Regions from separate parts of the Streptomyces sp. NPDC052299 genome, predicted to be linked through region 1. Evidence: riboswitches for the same ligand, from Rfam matches in the RefSeq annotation. Region 1 holds a riboswitch; the other holds the start of a gene.
The links. Region 1 has a riboswitch for thiamine pyrophosphate ahead of thiO (glycine oxidase ThiO). Riboswitches for the same ligand answer to the same signal wherever they lie in the genome.
Positions count from the first base shown of each region.

Region 2: linked by a shared signal. The riboswitch ahead of AB0L33_RS19270 (cytosine permease) and the one ahead of thiO (glycine oxidase ThiO) in region 1 are both predicted to bind thiamine pyrophosphate.

Region 1 is NZ_JBFAUP010000016.1:105,011-111,955, forward strand. Features, by position in the region: gene AB0L33_RS25725 (FAD-dependent oxidoreductase) at 1-1,194, opposite strand, end outside; TPP riboswitch at 1,277-1,388, shown strand; gene thiO (glycine oxidase ThiO) at 1,386-2,561, shown strand; gene thiS (sulfur carrier protein ThiS) at 2,558-2,776, shown strand; gene AB0L33_RS25740 (thiazole synthase) at 2,779-3,573, shown strand; gene pknB (Stk1 family PASTA domain-containing Ser/Thr kinase) at 3,756-5,690, shown strand; gene AB0L33_RS25750 (deoxyribonuclease IV) at 5,693-6,556, shown strand; gene AB0L33_RS25755 (sulfite oxidase-like oxidoreductase) at 6,573-6,945, opposite strand, start outside.
Region 2 is NZ_JBFAUP010000010.1:191,531-198,475, forward strand. Features, by position in the region: gene AB0L33_RS19245 (aliphatic sulfonate ABC transporter substrate-binding protein) at 1-412, opposite strand, end outside; gene AB0L33_RS19250 (ABC transporter ATP-binding protein) at 409-1,191, opposite strand; gene AB0L33_RS19255 (ABC transporter permease) at 1,195-2,046, opposite strand; gene AB0L33_RS19260 (sulfatase-like hydrolase/transferase) at 2,043-3,530, opposite strand; gene AB0L33_RS19265 (ROK family transcriptional regulator) at 3,735-4,931, shown strand; TPP riboswitch at 4,975-5,068, shown strand; gene AB0L33_RS19270 (cytosine permease) at 5,059-6,435, shown strand; gene AB0L33_RS19275 (TROVE domain-containing protein) at 6,437-6,945, opposite strand, start outside.

The sequences.
Region 1 (6,945 bases):
CCCGGCCCGCCGCGCGTCGAGCCGGGTCCCCGCCTCGATGAGCCGGCGCCCCTGGGCCAGGTCGCGCGGGCGGCCCACCGCGAGGACCGCGACCAGGACGCCGTCGCGCAGCCAGCACACCGACCAGGCGGGCTCGGCCGGGTCGCCGCGCCACAGCAGGGTGTCCGCCTCCGCGTGGTGCCCGGCGTACTGCACGAACCGGCCGAACTGCTCGGACCAGAAGTAGGGCACGGGGTCGTACGGCGGGATGCCCGCGCCCTCCGCCGCGATGTGGGCGGCCGCGGTCCTCGGCCCCTGGAGGGCGTTGTCCCAGTGGTGGACGACCAGGCGGGTGCCGTAGCGGGCCGAGGGGAAGGAGGCGCAGTCGCCGACCGCGTACACATCGGGGAGCGAGGTGCGCAGCGCTGCGTCGGCGGTCACCGAGCCCTCGGGCCCGAGCGCGATGCCGGAGCCGGCGAGCCAGCCGGTGGCGGGGCGGGCACCGATGCCGACGACGACCGCGCCTGCCGGGAGGGTGCGCCCGTCGGTGAGGACCACGGTGCCGGGCTCGACGCGGGCGACCCGGGCACCGGTGAGGAGCCGGGCGCCGCTCTCCTCGTACCAGGCGGCCATCGGGGCGGCGACCTCGGCGGGCAGGGCACCGGCCAGGGGGCGGTCGGCGGCCTCCACGACGGTGACCTCGCAGCCGGCGGCGCGGGCCGCGGTGGCGAACTCGGCACCGATCCAGCCCGCGCCGACGACCACGACGGGGTGCCCGGCCTCCAGGACGGGCCGCAGCCGGGCCGCGTCGTCGAGGGTGCGCAGCAGATGGACGCCGGGGACCCCGGCGGAGCCGGGCAGGGCGATGGGTTCGGCGCCGGTGGCGAGGACCAGGACGTCGTACGGGACCGGGCCGTCGGAGGTGTCCAGTTCGTGGTCGCCGGCGCGGACCCCGGTGACCTCGCAGCCCAGGCGCAGGGCGATGTCCAGCCCCTCGAAGTCGATGTCGAAGGCGGACTCCTCGGCCTTGCCGAGCAGCACCGCCTTGGACAGCGGGGGCCGGTCGTAGGGCTGGTGGGGTTCGGCGCCGATCAGCGTGACCGGGCCGGTGAAGCCCTGTTCCCGCAGGGCGACGGCGGTCTGCACGCCCGCCATGCCCGCGCCCGCGACGACGACCCGGCGTTCCGTCCGCTCTGCCCGCTGCTGCTCGCTCACCCGCCCACCTTACGTAGCTGACCGGGCGTCAGGAAAGGGCGGCCCCACCCCGCCCCCGGGGGACGGGGTTTAGGGTGGCCACCGTAAGACACGCGGGAGCCCGGGCGTACCGGGCTGAGAGGGAGGCTGGCGGCCTCCGACCGTACGAACCTGATCCGGGTCATGCCGGCGAAGGGAGGGGCTGGACGCCCATGCGCACCCATCCCACCGAAGGGTCCGACGTCCTCGTCATCGGGGGCGGCGTCATCGGTCTGGTGACCGCCTGGCGGGCCGCGCGGCGCGGCCTGTCCGTCGCGCTCGCCGACCCCGGGCCGGGTGGCGGAGCGGCTCGGGTCGCGGCCGGAATGCTGGCCGCCGTCACCGAACTGCACTACGGCGAGGAGATGCTGCTCGGGCTCAACCTCGCCTCCGCCCGGCGCTATCCGTCCTTCACGGCGGAGCTGGAGGAGGCGAGCGGGCAGGACATCGGCTTCCGCGCCTGCGGCACCCTGGCCGTCGCGCTGGACGCCGACGACCGTGCCCATCTGCGCGAACTCCACGAGCTGCAACGCCGCTCGGGCCTGGAGTCGGAGTGGCTGACCGGGCGCGAGTGCCGCCGCCTGGAACCGATGCTCGCCCCGGGCGTGCGCGGCGGCCTCCGGGTGGACGGCGACCACCAGGTCGACCCGCGCCGCCTCGCCGCCGCGCTGCTCACCGCCTGCGAACGGGCGGGAGTGGTCTTCCACCGCCACCGCGCCGACCGCCTCTGCGTGGTCGCGGACCGGGCCGTGGGCGCCGTGCTCGACGACGGTACGGAGCTGGCCGCCGGCCAGGTCGTGCTCGCCGGGGGCAGCCTCAGCGGACGGCTCGCCGGGGTTCCGGCCCACGTCCTGCCGCCGGTCCGGCCGGTCAAGGGCCAGGTGCTGCGCCTCACCGTGCCCCCGGCGTACGCGCCCTTCCTCTCGCGCACCGTGCGCGCGGTGGTCCGGGGCAGCCACGTCTATCTCGTACCGCGCGAGAACGGCGAGCTGGTCGTCGGCGCCACCACCGAGGAGATGGGCTGGGACACCACCGTCACGGCGGGCGGGGTCTACGAACTGCTGCGCGACGCCCACGAGCTGGTGCCCGGCATCACCGAGCTGCCGCTCACCGAGACCCGTGCCGGTCTCCGCCCCGCGTCCCCGGACAACGCCCCGCTGCTCGGCCGCACCGCGCTGCCCGGCCTCCACCTCGCCACCGGCCACGGCCGGAACGGCGTGCTGCTCACCCCCGCCACCGGGGACGCGATGGCGTCGCTGCTGGCCGACGGCGAGCTGCCCGAGCCGGTCCGCCCCTTCTCCCCCGGCCGGTTCGCCCCGGCCGCCGCACCCCAGGAGCAGCCCGCATGACCGAGCCCACCCCGCTCACCGTGTCCGTGAACGGCACTCCGGCCGTCGTCGCACCGGGCACCACCCTGGACGCCCTCGTCGCGACGCTGACCGACGCGCCGACGGGGGTCGCCGCCGCGCTCAACGAGACCGTGGTGCCGCGCGGCCGGTGGTCCGCCGCCGCGCTCGCCGACGGCGACAGGGTCGAGGTCCTGACCGCGGTCCAGGGAGGCTGACGATGTCCGACGACCTGTTCACCCTCGGCGGCACCGACTTCACGTCCCGGCTGATCATGGGCACGGGCGGAGCGCCCAGCCTGGACGTGCTGGAGCGGTCGCTGATCGCGTCCGGCACCGAGCTGACCACCGTGGCGATGCGCCGCCTCGACCCGACCGTGCAGGGCTCCGTCCTCTCCGTACTGCGGAAGCTGTCCATCCGGGTGCTGCCGAACACCGCCGGCTGCTACACCGCCGGGGAGGCCGTGCTCACCGCCCGGCTGGCCCGGGAGGCGCTGGGCACGGACTGGGTGAAGCTGGAGGTGGTGGCCGACGAACGGACGCTGCTGCCCGATCCGGTCGAGCTGCTGGACGCCGCCGAGACCCTGGTGGACGACGGGTTCACGGTGCTGCCGTACACCAACGACGACCCGGTCCTGGCCCGGAAGCTGGAGGACGTGGGGTGCGCGGCGGTCATGCCGCTCGGCTCCCCCATCGGCTCGGGTCTGGGCATCCGCAACCCGCACAACTTCCAGCTGATCACCGAGCGGGCCGGGGTGCCGGTGATCCTGGACGCCGGTGCCGGGACGGCGTCGGACGCGGCGCTCGCGATGGAGCTGGGGTGCTCGGCGGTGATGCTCGCCTCCGCGGTGACCCGGGCCCAGGAGCCGGAGCTGATGGCCGCCGCGATGCGGCACGCGGTGGAGGGCGGGCGGCTCGCGCACCGGGCCGGGCGCATCCCGCGCCGCCACTTCGCGGAGGCGTCGTCGCCGACGGCCGGGCGCGCGGCGCTCGACCCGGAGCGGCCGGCGTTCTGAGCGCGATGGGCCGCCCCGGTCCGGACCAACGTGCCGGAATCCACAGTTCCGGGCCCCGGAGCCCGTGGGAAGCCGGGATTCCGGGCTCGGGCGACGCGTCCCTGTCACGGCTCGGCTTCAGTCCTGCCCCGGGTTCGCTCCACGGCGGCGGGCCTGTCCGCGGCGGCTCGTAGACTCGCATGGTGGATACGACCCTCCAGGACCCCCTCGTCGGGCAGCTGCTCGACGGCCGCTACCGCGTCGATGCCCGCATCGCCGTGGGCGGCATGGCCACGGTCTACCGGGCCATGGACATGCGGCTCGACCGGGTGCTCGCCCTCAAGGTGATGCACCCGGCGCTGGCGACCGACGCCTCGTTCGTGGAGCGCTTCATCCGCGAGGCCAAGTCGGTGGCGCACCTCGCCCACCCCAACGTGGTCGGGGTCTTCGACCAGGGCGCCCAGGGGCAGTACGTCTACCTGGCCATGGAGTACGTCGCCGGGTGCACGCTGCGCGATGTGCTGAGCGAGCGCGGCGCGCTACGGCCCCGGGCCGCGCTGGACATCCTGGAATCGGTGCTCGCCGCCCTCGGCGCGGCGCACCGGGCGGGCTTCGTGCACCGCGACATGAAGCCGGAGAACGTGCTGATCGGGGACGACGGCCGGGTCAAGGTCGCCGACTTCGGCCTGGTCCGGGCCGTGGACACGGTCACGAACACCACCGGGACGATCCTCGGCACCGTCTCGTACCTGGCCCCGGAGCAGATCGAGCACGGCACGGCGGACACCCGCGCCGACGTGTACGCCTGCGGGGTCGTGCTGTACGAGATGCTGACCGGCGACAAGCCGCGTGACGGGGAGTCGCCCGCCCAGGTCATCTACCAGCATCTGCACGAAGACGTGCCGCCCCCGTCGGCGGTCGTCCCGGGCCTCGCGCCCGAGCTGGACGCGCTGGTGGCGAGCGCCACCGCCCGGGACCCGGAGGCCCGCCCGTTCGACGCGGTGGCGCTGCTCGCCGGGGCCCGCCGGGCGCGCGCCGCCCTCACGGACGCGCAGCTCGACGCCGTACCGCCGCAGGCCCTGCCGGAGCCCGGCCCGGGCGGCGGGGCGGAGGGGGCCGACGCGCGGACGACGGTGATCCCCCGGGTGCTGCCGAAGGATCTGGGCACCGCCCACCACACCAGCCGGCTGGAGATGCCCCCGCCCGGGCAGCAGCCGTTGCCGCCGCGCCGGCGCGGACCGCTCGGCGGCCCCCGGCGCGGGCTGATCGCGGCGGTCCTGGCGGTGCTCGTCGTCCTGGGCGTCGGCGGCGGCGTCTGGTACATCAACTCCGGGCAGTTCACGAAGGTCCCCTCGCTGCTGGGCCAGACCGAGCAGGCGGCCAGGAAGCGGCTCTCCGACGCGGGCCTGGAGCTGAAGAACGTCGAGCGGGCCTTCAGCGACACCGTCGACCGGGGCAAGGTGATCAGCAGCGATCCCAAGTCGGGCGCGCGGATCAGGGGCAACGGCTCGGTCTCGCTCGTCGTCTCGCGCGGCCCCGAGATCGTCCAGGTCCCCGATGTCGCGGGCGACCGGCTCGCCGACGCCAGGCAGCGGCTGAAGAAGGCGGGCCTGCTCCCGGGCATGGTCACCAAGGAGTTCAGCGAGGACGTGGCGGCCGGCGAGGTGGTGCGGACGGAGCCGAAGGCGGGCACGGACCGCCACCCGGACTCGGCGGTCGCGATCGTCGTCTCCAAGGGCAGCCCCGTCAACGTCCCGGACGTCACCGGCCTCTCCGTGGAGGACGCCACCGACACGCTGGCCGACGAGGGGCTGAAGGCGAAGGTCAAGCCCGGCCGGGTGCACTCACCCGAGGACGAGGGCGACGTCGCCGTCCAGTCACCCGAGGAGGGCGCCGAAGCGGCCGAGGGCGACACCATCACGCTGACGGTCTCCTCCGGTCCGCGCATGGTCGAGGTGCCGGACGTGGTCGGGAAGAACGTGGACGACGCCCAGGACGAACTGGAGGCCGCCGGCTTCGAGGTCGAGGTCGACCGCGGGTTCCTCTCCTTCAGCGACAAGGTCTCCAGCCAGTCCGTGGACGGCGGCGACCGGGCCCCCGAGGGCGACACCATCACCATCAAGACCAAGGGACTGTAGAGATCCGTACGCGCAACCCCGTCGGCGGCCACGTCCCCGTGGCCGGCGGCCTCGCCAAGGTCGGCCTCCCCTACGCCCGCGAGATGGGCGCCGAGGCGGTCCAGGTCTTCGTCGCCAACCCGCGCGGCTGGGCCACCCCGGTCGGGAACCCCGCCCAGGACGCCCTGTTCCGCGAGCAGTGCGCCGCCGAGTCGGTACCGGCCTACGTGCACGCCCCGTATCTGATCAACTTCGGCTCGCACACGCCGGCGACGGTGGAGCGGTCCGTGGAGTCGCTGCGCCACTCGCTGCGACGGGCCCGCGAGATCGGGGCGCTGGGCGTCGTGGTGCACACGGGGTCGGCGACCGGCGGGCGGCCCCGCGAGGAGGCGCTGGCGCAGGTGCGGACGCACATGCGGCCGCTGCTGGACGAGCTGACGCGCGACGACGACCCGTTCCTGCTGCTGGAGTCCACCGCCGGGCAGGGCTCCTCGCTCTGCTCGCGGACCTGGGACTTCGGTCCGTACTTCGAGGCTCTGGACGCCCACCCGAAGCTGGGGGTCTGCCTGGACACCTGCCACATCTTCGCGGCGGGACACGACCTGGCCGGTCCCGGCGGGATGAAGGAAACGCTGGACCTGCTGGTGGAGACGGTCGGCGAGGGCCGGCTGAAGCTCATCCACGCCAATGACTCCAAGGACGTCTCCGGCGCCCACAAGGACCGGCACGAGAACATCGGCTCGGGCCACATCGGCGAGGAGCCGTTCCGCGAGCTGTTCGCGCACCCGGCGACCGAGGGCGTGCCGCTGGTCATCGAGACGCCGGGCGGCAAGGAGGGCCACGCGGCGGACGTGGCCCGGCTCCAGGCGCTGCGCGACGAGGGCTGAGCCGAGGGCGCCCGGTTCAGAGTTCGGGGCCGTCCCCGGGCTCCTCCTGGTAGGAGTAGCGCTGTTCCTTCCAGGGGTCGCCGATGTTGTGGTAGCCGCGCTCCTCCCAGAAGCCGCGGCGGTCGGCCGTCATGTACTCGATGCCCCGGACCCACTTGGGGCCCTTCCAGGCGTACAGATGGGGGACGACGAGCCGGAGCGGGAAGCCGTGTTCGGCGGTGAGGAGTTCGCCGCCCTTGTGGGTCGCGAACAGGGTCCGGTCGGAGAGGAAGTCGTCCAGCCGGAGGTTGGAGCTGAAGCCGTATTCGGCCCAGACCATGACGTGGGTGACCTGAGGGGCGGGCGGCGCGAGGGCGACCACGTCGCGGGCGAGCACACCGCCCCACTCG
Region 2 (6,945 bases), on a different contig from region 1:
GGTCCGCGGGCTCGTCGATGCCGGAGCCGGGGCGGGCGATGACCCGGTCGGCGAGGCCCAGCATGTTCACGGAGACGATGGGGGCGCGGCCGGACGCGGGGAGCCACAGGGCGCCGGGGCCGAGGTAGCCGAAGTCCAGGTCGCCGGTGCCCAGGGCCTGGACCTGAAGGGGCCCGTTGGTGAAGACCTTCAGTTCGGGGGTGACCCCGGCCTTCTTCCACAGCCCTTGTTCCCCGGCGACCGCGAGGGCGGCGGCGCCGCTGTAGTCGGCGATGTAGCCGAACTTCACCTTCTTCGGCCCGCCGTCGGAGCCGGCCGAGGAGCCGTCGCCACAGGCGGCGGCGGTGGAGACGAGCGCCAGGGCGAGGAACAGGCCCGCCGTGCGGTGGCGGAGGGCACGGATCGGCTTCATGACGCGATTCCTTCGAGCGGGGCGGGCTGGTGGTGCACGGCGTGCCACACCTGGGCGCGCAGTGCGGCGAACTCGGGCGACAGGCGGTGCTCCTCGGTCCGCGGGTAGGGCAGCGTGACCGGGATGACGGTGTGGACGCGGCCGGGGCGGGCGGCCATGACGACGACGCGGTTGGCGAGGAAGACCGCTTCGTCCACGTCGTGCGTGATGAACATGACGGTGCGCCGGTCGCGGCCCCAGGTGTCCAGGAGCGATTCCTGCATGCGGACCCGGGTGAGCGAGTCCAGGGCTCCGAAGGGCTCGTCCATCAGGAGCACCTTCGGGTCGACGGCGTAGGCGCGGGCGATGGCGCAGCGCTGTTTCATGCCGCCGGACAGGGTTTTCGGCAGGGCGTCGGCGAAGTCGGTGAGGCCGACGAGCTCGATGACCTCGCGGGCCCTGCGTCGCCGTTCGGCCTTCTTGACGCCGGCGACCTTCAGCCCGTACTCGACGTTGCCGGCGACGGTCATCCAGGGGAAGAGGGCGTACTGCTGGAAGATGACACCGCGTTCGGGGGCGGGGCCGCTGACGGGGGCGCCGTCGACGCGGACCTCGCCGGTGGTGGCGTCGAGGAGTCCGGCGGCGATGTTCATCAGGGTGCTCTTGCCGCATCCCGAGGGGCCGACGACGGTGACGAACTCGCCGTCCTCGATGTCCAGGTTCACGTGGTCCAGGGCGAGGAATCCGCCGTCCCCGACCGCGAAGTCCTTCGTCACGTCGTGGAAGTCGATGTGGGGCATGGGTTACCGCCGTTCCTGCCAGTGGGTGAGCCGGCGCTCGGCGAGGAGCAGGAGCCGGTCCATGGCGAGTCCGATCGCGCCGATCGCGATGAGCTGGACGAAGATGGTCGGCAGGTCGTAGTAGAGCTGCGCCTGCTGCATCCGGTAGCCGAGTCCGCCCTGGGCGGCGATGAGTTCGGCGGCGACGACGGTGGCCCAGGAGGCGCCGAGCCCGATGCGCATGCCGACCAGGATGAAGGGGGTGGACGCGGGCACGACGACGCCGGCGAAGACCTGTGGGTCGCGGGCGCCGAGGACCCGGGCCGCGTTGACGAGGGTGACGTCGACGGCGACGACGCCCTGGAAGGTGGAGACGACGCAGGACAGGAACGAGGCCAGGAAGATCACGAAGATCTTCGGGGTCTCGTCGATGCCCATGAGCACGATGGCGAGCGGGATGATCGCGAGCGGCGGCACCATGCGGAAGAACTGGAGCCAGGGCTCCAAGAGCCGGCGGACCACCGGGTACCAGCCCATGAGGAAGCCGACGGGGATCGCGAGGGCGACGCCGAGCACGTAGCCGGTGAGGACGCGCTTCAGGCTGGCGCCCGCGTCTTCGAACAGCGTGCCGTCCGCGATGAGTTCGCCCGCGCGCCGGCCCACGACCACGGGTCCCGGGAAGCCGTTGATGCCGCTGCCGGCGAGGGCGGTCCAGGCGAGCAGTCCGAGCGCGGCGGAGGCGAGGCCGAGGAGCACGGAGGTGAGCCGTCCCGTGCCGGGCTTCTTCTTCGGCTTCACGGCCGCGCGTTCGGGGGCGGCCGGCGGGCCCGGGGGTTTCGCGGGGTGCGGTGCGCGGGGTTTGTCCTGCACGTTCATGCGACTTCCTCCGCGACCCCGTCGACGTCGGCGGCCCGGCCGCCGCCGATGTCGGCCATGTAGCTCATCCAGGTGTAGGCCGGGTCGCCGCGGCGCAGCAGTTCGCGGTAGAGCCGGACGGTGAGGTCGCGGCGGACCTCCGCGTAGGCGGGCGCCTCGTACACGTTGTGGAGTTCGTGCGGGTCGGTCTCCAGGTCGTACAGCTCGTGCACGCTCTCCGGGTTGTGCACCAGCTTGTGGCGCCGGTCGCGGATCATGCGCTGGGAGTACGGGAAGTGGTGTCCGTGGAATTCGGTGACGACCTGGTCGCGGGTGCCGTCGGCGCTCTCCCCGTTCAGCAGCGGCAACAGGCTGGTGCCGTCGCAGGGTTCGGGGACGGGTGCGCCCGCGAGCTCCAGGATGGTCGGGTTGAGGTCGATGAGGGTGGCGAAGGCGTCGTCGGTGCGGGCGGGCGCGCCGGGGACGCGGGCGATGCCGGGGATGCGGTAGATGTCCTCGTACATCGCCGGGCCCTTGTCGTTGAGCCGGTGGGCGCCGGTGAACTCGCCGTGGTCCGCGGTGAAGAAGACCGCCGTGTCGTCCCACAGCCCGTGGCCCTTGAGCGCCTCCACGATGCGGGCGACCTGGTGGTCGATCATCGTGACGTAGCCCCAGTAGACGGCGATGAGCTTGCGCCAGGCGGCGGCGTCGAAGTCATCGGACGACCAGTAGGCGCTGTACTGGCGCTGCACCTCGGGCTTGCCCGCGAAGGTCTCGGCCATGGAGGCGGGCAGGGGTACGTCGTCGGGGTCGTACAGGTCGTAGTAGGCATCGGGTATCAGGTACGGCAGGTGCGGCCCGTACCAGTGGCAGGACAGCATGAAGGGGGTGCCGGACGCCTTCCACCCGGCGGCGTAGCGGTCCAGCAGGGCGAGGGTGCGGTCGGTGAGGAACGCCTCGACGGTGGCCTCGGCCGGCTGCTGGAGCCGGCCCGCGATGAGGTGGCCGCGCCCGGTGCCGTTGGCGGCGGTCCCGAAGACGGGCTCGCGCACGGCGAAGCGCGGGAAGCCGTTCGCGTCGAGCCACTTCTCGTACGAGGGGTGGTGGACGGGGTTGAGGGCGCCGGGCAGGTGTTCGCCGTCGAGTCCGTGGAACTCGGGGCCCTGCTCACGGCCGATGTGCCATTTGCCGACGTGCCCGACGGAGTACCCCTGGCCCTGCAACTGGCGCCAGAGCATGGGGCTTTCGTCGGACAGCTCGTCCTTGCTGCCGCCGTTGCGCTCGGGGTTGTTGAGCATGCCGTGGCGGAACGGGTGGAGGCCGGTGGCCAGGGAGGCGCGGGCCGGGGTGCAGATCGCGGTCGGGGTGTAGAAGCGGTCGAAGCGGGTGCCCTCGGCCGCGAGGGCGTCCAGTGCGGGGGTCCGGACGAGCGGGTTGCCGTAACAGCCCAGGGTGTCGGTCCGGTGCTGGTCGGTCATCAGGAACAGGACGTTGCGCGGAGCCACTCGGGCCGCCCTTTCGGTGGTCGCTCACGGTGGTGACGGTCGCCGGCCGGCACGCGGCCCCGGGGTGCTCGACGCGCACCGGTGCCGGCGATTGACGGGAACTGTAGGGAGGCCCGGTTTTTTAGGTCAACCCTTGGGAATAAACATCGTGTGAATTCGTCCGCCGCGTTGACAGAAACCCCTTGACCGATCGACCATGCGTCCATGACCGAACGCACCGATGCCCTCCAGCGCCTGCGCAGAGCCAATGAAGCCGCCGTGCTCGGCGAGTTGCGCAGGTCGGGGGCGCTGAGCCGGGGCGAGCTCAAGGAGCGGGTCGGTCTCTCCCGTACGACGCTGTTCGCGATCGTGTCCGACCTGCTGGACCGAAACGCCGTGGTGGAGCAGCCCGCCCCCGATCCCGGGCAGCCGAGGGGCCGCGGCCGCCCGGCGCTGGAGATCGCGCTGAACTCGCGCGGCGCCGAACTGATCGGCATCGACCTCCAGCGCCACCACATGCACGTGGTGGTCGCCAACTGCGCCCACGAGATCGTCGGCCGGTACAGCGCCCCCGTCCCGGCCGACAGCCAGGCCGCCGAACGGGCCGCGCAGGCGATCCACGCGGTGGAGGAGCTGGTGCGGCGCGAGTCCATCAGCCTCGCCCCGGTCCAGGGCATCGGCCTCGGCCTGCCCGGCTTCGTGCAGAACCCGGCATCGGCGGACCCGCACACCATGACCCCGTTCGCCGGGCACGTCGCCGCCGAACTCGGCCGGCACTTCGGCGCCCCGGTCCTCACCGACAACAACTCCCGGCTGGCCGCACTCGCCGAGGTCACCTGGGGCGCGGCCCGGGGCTTCGACAACGCCGTCTACCTGCGCTGGTCCCAGGGCGTCGGCGGCGGACTCGTGGTCAACGGCTCCCTCGTGCACGGCGCGCACGGAGCGGCCGGCGAGATCGGGCACACCAGCTGCGACCCCGAGGGCAAGCCGTGCCACTGCGGCGGCCGGGGCTGCCTGGAGGGGCTGATCTCCGTACCGGCGCTGCTCGCCGCGTGCGCCGAGCGCGGCCTGGGCGCCCGGGACGCCGAGGAGCTGATCGCCCTCGCCGCCGAGGGCCGCCCGGAGGCGGCCGACGTCCTGTGGGACGCGGCCGTCACTGCCGGGCGGGTGCTCGCCGCGCTCGCCGCCCAGGTCGACCCGGAGTGCGTCGTGGTCTACGGCGAACCGGCCGCGCTCGACGACCTCGTCCTCGCCCCGATCCGGGAGCAGATCGCCGCGCTCTCGCTGCCGTCCGCCCCGCGCTCCATCGAGGTGCGCGGCTCCACCCTCGGGGGCGACGCGGCCGCGCTCGGCGGGGTCGCGCTGCTGCTGCGCACGACGGGTCAGGACCTCGCGGAGCTGCTGGACCGGCCGCCGGGCTGACCCCCGCGACGGCAGCGGGCGGACCGGCGCTATTCTGGCCGCCACACCGGACACGGGGTGCCCCGCACGGGGCTGAGATCACACCCGTCGAACCTGAACCAGTTAGCACTGGCGGAGGGATGTCTCCATGTCGTTGTCGCATGCCCAGGACGAGCGCGCCGCCTTCGGCGGGCGCATGCCTTCCGCCCCCGGCGATCTGCGCATCGAGGCGCACGGGATAGCACCGGTCCCCGAGGAGCACCGCTACGGCCGGGCGGGCCGGCTGTTCACCGTCTGGTTCGCGCCCAACCTGACCATGACCGGCGTCTTCACCGGCACCGTCGGCATCGCGCTCGGCCTGGACTTCGGGACCGCGCTCGCCGCCGTCGTGCTGGGCACCCTCGTCGGCGCCGCGCCGACCGCGTATCTCGGCACCTGGGGAAGTCGCACCGGGTCCGGTCAGCTCCCCCTCGCACGGCTGGCGTTCGGACCGGGCGTCGTGCTGCCGGGCGCCCTCCAGTGGCTGTCGTCCATCGCCTGGGACGCCCTGATCGGGCTGTTCGGCGGGGACGCGCTCGCGCAACTGTGCGGCTGGCCGTTCTGGCTGGGGGTCCTGGTCATGATGGCCGCGCAGGGGGCGCTCGGGGTGCTGGGTTACGAGGTGATCCACCGGCTCCAGACCGTGATGACGTTCGCCCTGGCCGCCGCCTTCACCGTGCTCGCCGCGAAGCTCCTGAAGGGGGTGGACCCGGTGACCGCCTCGACCGTGCACGGCGCGGACCGGGCCGGCGCCTTCGTCCTGACCTGCACGATCGCCCTGAGCCTGGCGCTGTCCTGGGCGCCGTACGCGAGCGACTTCAGCCGCTACCTGCCGAGCGGGACGTCCCGGACGCGGATGTTCTGGTGCACGCTCGGCGGGATCAGCGCCTCCTTCGTGGCCGTCCAGACGATCGGGCTCTGGGGGACCTCGGTCTTCACGGACCAGACCGCGCGCGGCATCGACGCGCTGCTCGGCGGGGGCGCGCTCGGGGCGTTCGGGCTGCTCGCGGTGGCCCTGGCCGCGCTGTGCAGCAACGCGATGAACGACTACAGCGGCTCGCTGGCGTTGCAGACGATGGGGGTACGTCTGCCGCGTCCGGTGGCCGCCGCGCTCGCCGCCGCCCTGGGCTTCCCGCTGGTGCTGTGGATGCACGCGGCGGACACGACCGCCCGCTTCCAGAACGTGCTGCTGCTCGTCGGCTACTGGATCCCCGGCTTCGTGGCGATCGTGTCCGTGGACTGGCTGGTCCGCGCCCGGGCCCGGCGCGGCGCCCCCGTCGACCTCGCGGCCGAGCACGCCCGGCCGCGCCCGTGGTGGCCGGCGCTCGCCGCGTTCGCCGCGGCCTTCGCGGCGGCGGTGCCGTTCATGAGCACCAGCCTGTACGTGGGCCCGGTGGCCGAGGCGCTGCACGGGGCCGACCTCGCGTACGGGGTGGCGTTCCTCGTGGCGCTCGGGGTGTACGCCCCGCTGCGGACGCGCCGTTGACTCACCTCTCCCCGGACCACGGCCAGGCCCCGCTGCGGCCGCTCTCGATGAGTCCGGCCATCCGGAACGCCGCGTCGGTGAGGCCGCCGAACGTGTGCCGGTTCGGTCCGGCGGGGCCGTGGGCGGGCCGGTATCCGGCGAGGTTCCAGGTGTAGAGGGGGACCTCGCGCGGGATCGGGTCCGGGGCGCTGGTGTAGGGCAGGGCCTGTTCGTCGGTGACGAGGAGCACCCGGTCGTGGTCCCGGTAGTGGGTGCGCAGCGCCTTCGTGGTGTCGGTGCCGCCGAGCCGGTGGAACCGCTCGAGCACGTCGAGGACGGGTTCGCCGGGCGCGTACGGGACCGGCGCGCTGCGCCAGCCGAATTCCACCAGGTCCGCGTGCTCGGCACGCAGGGCGAACGCGGTGCCGAACACGGCGGCCGCGTCGGCCCGGCTGAGCGTGGACCGCTGGGAGAAGGTGTCGAAGAACATCGAGTCGGACCGGTCGACCAGAACCAGCGTGCGGCCGGGCA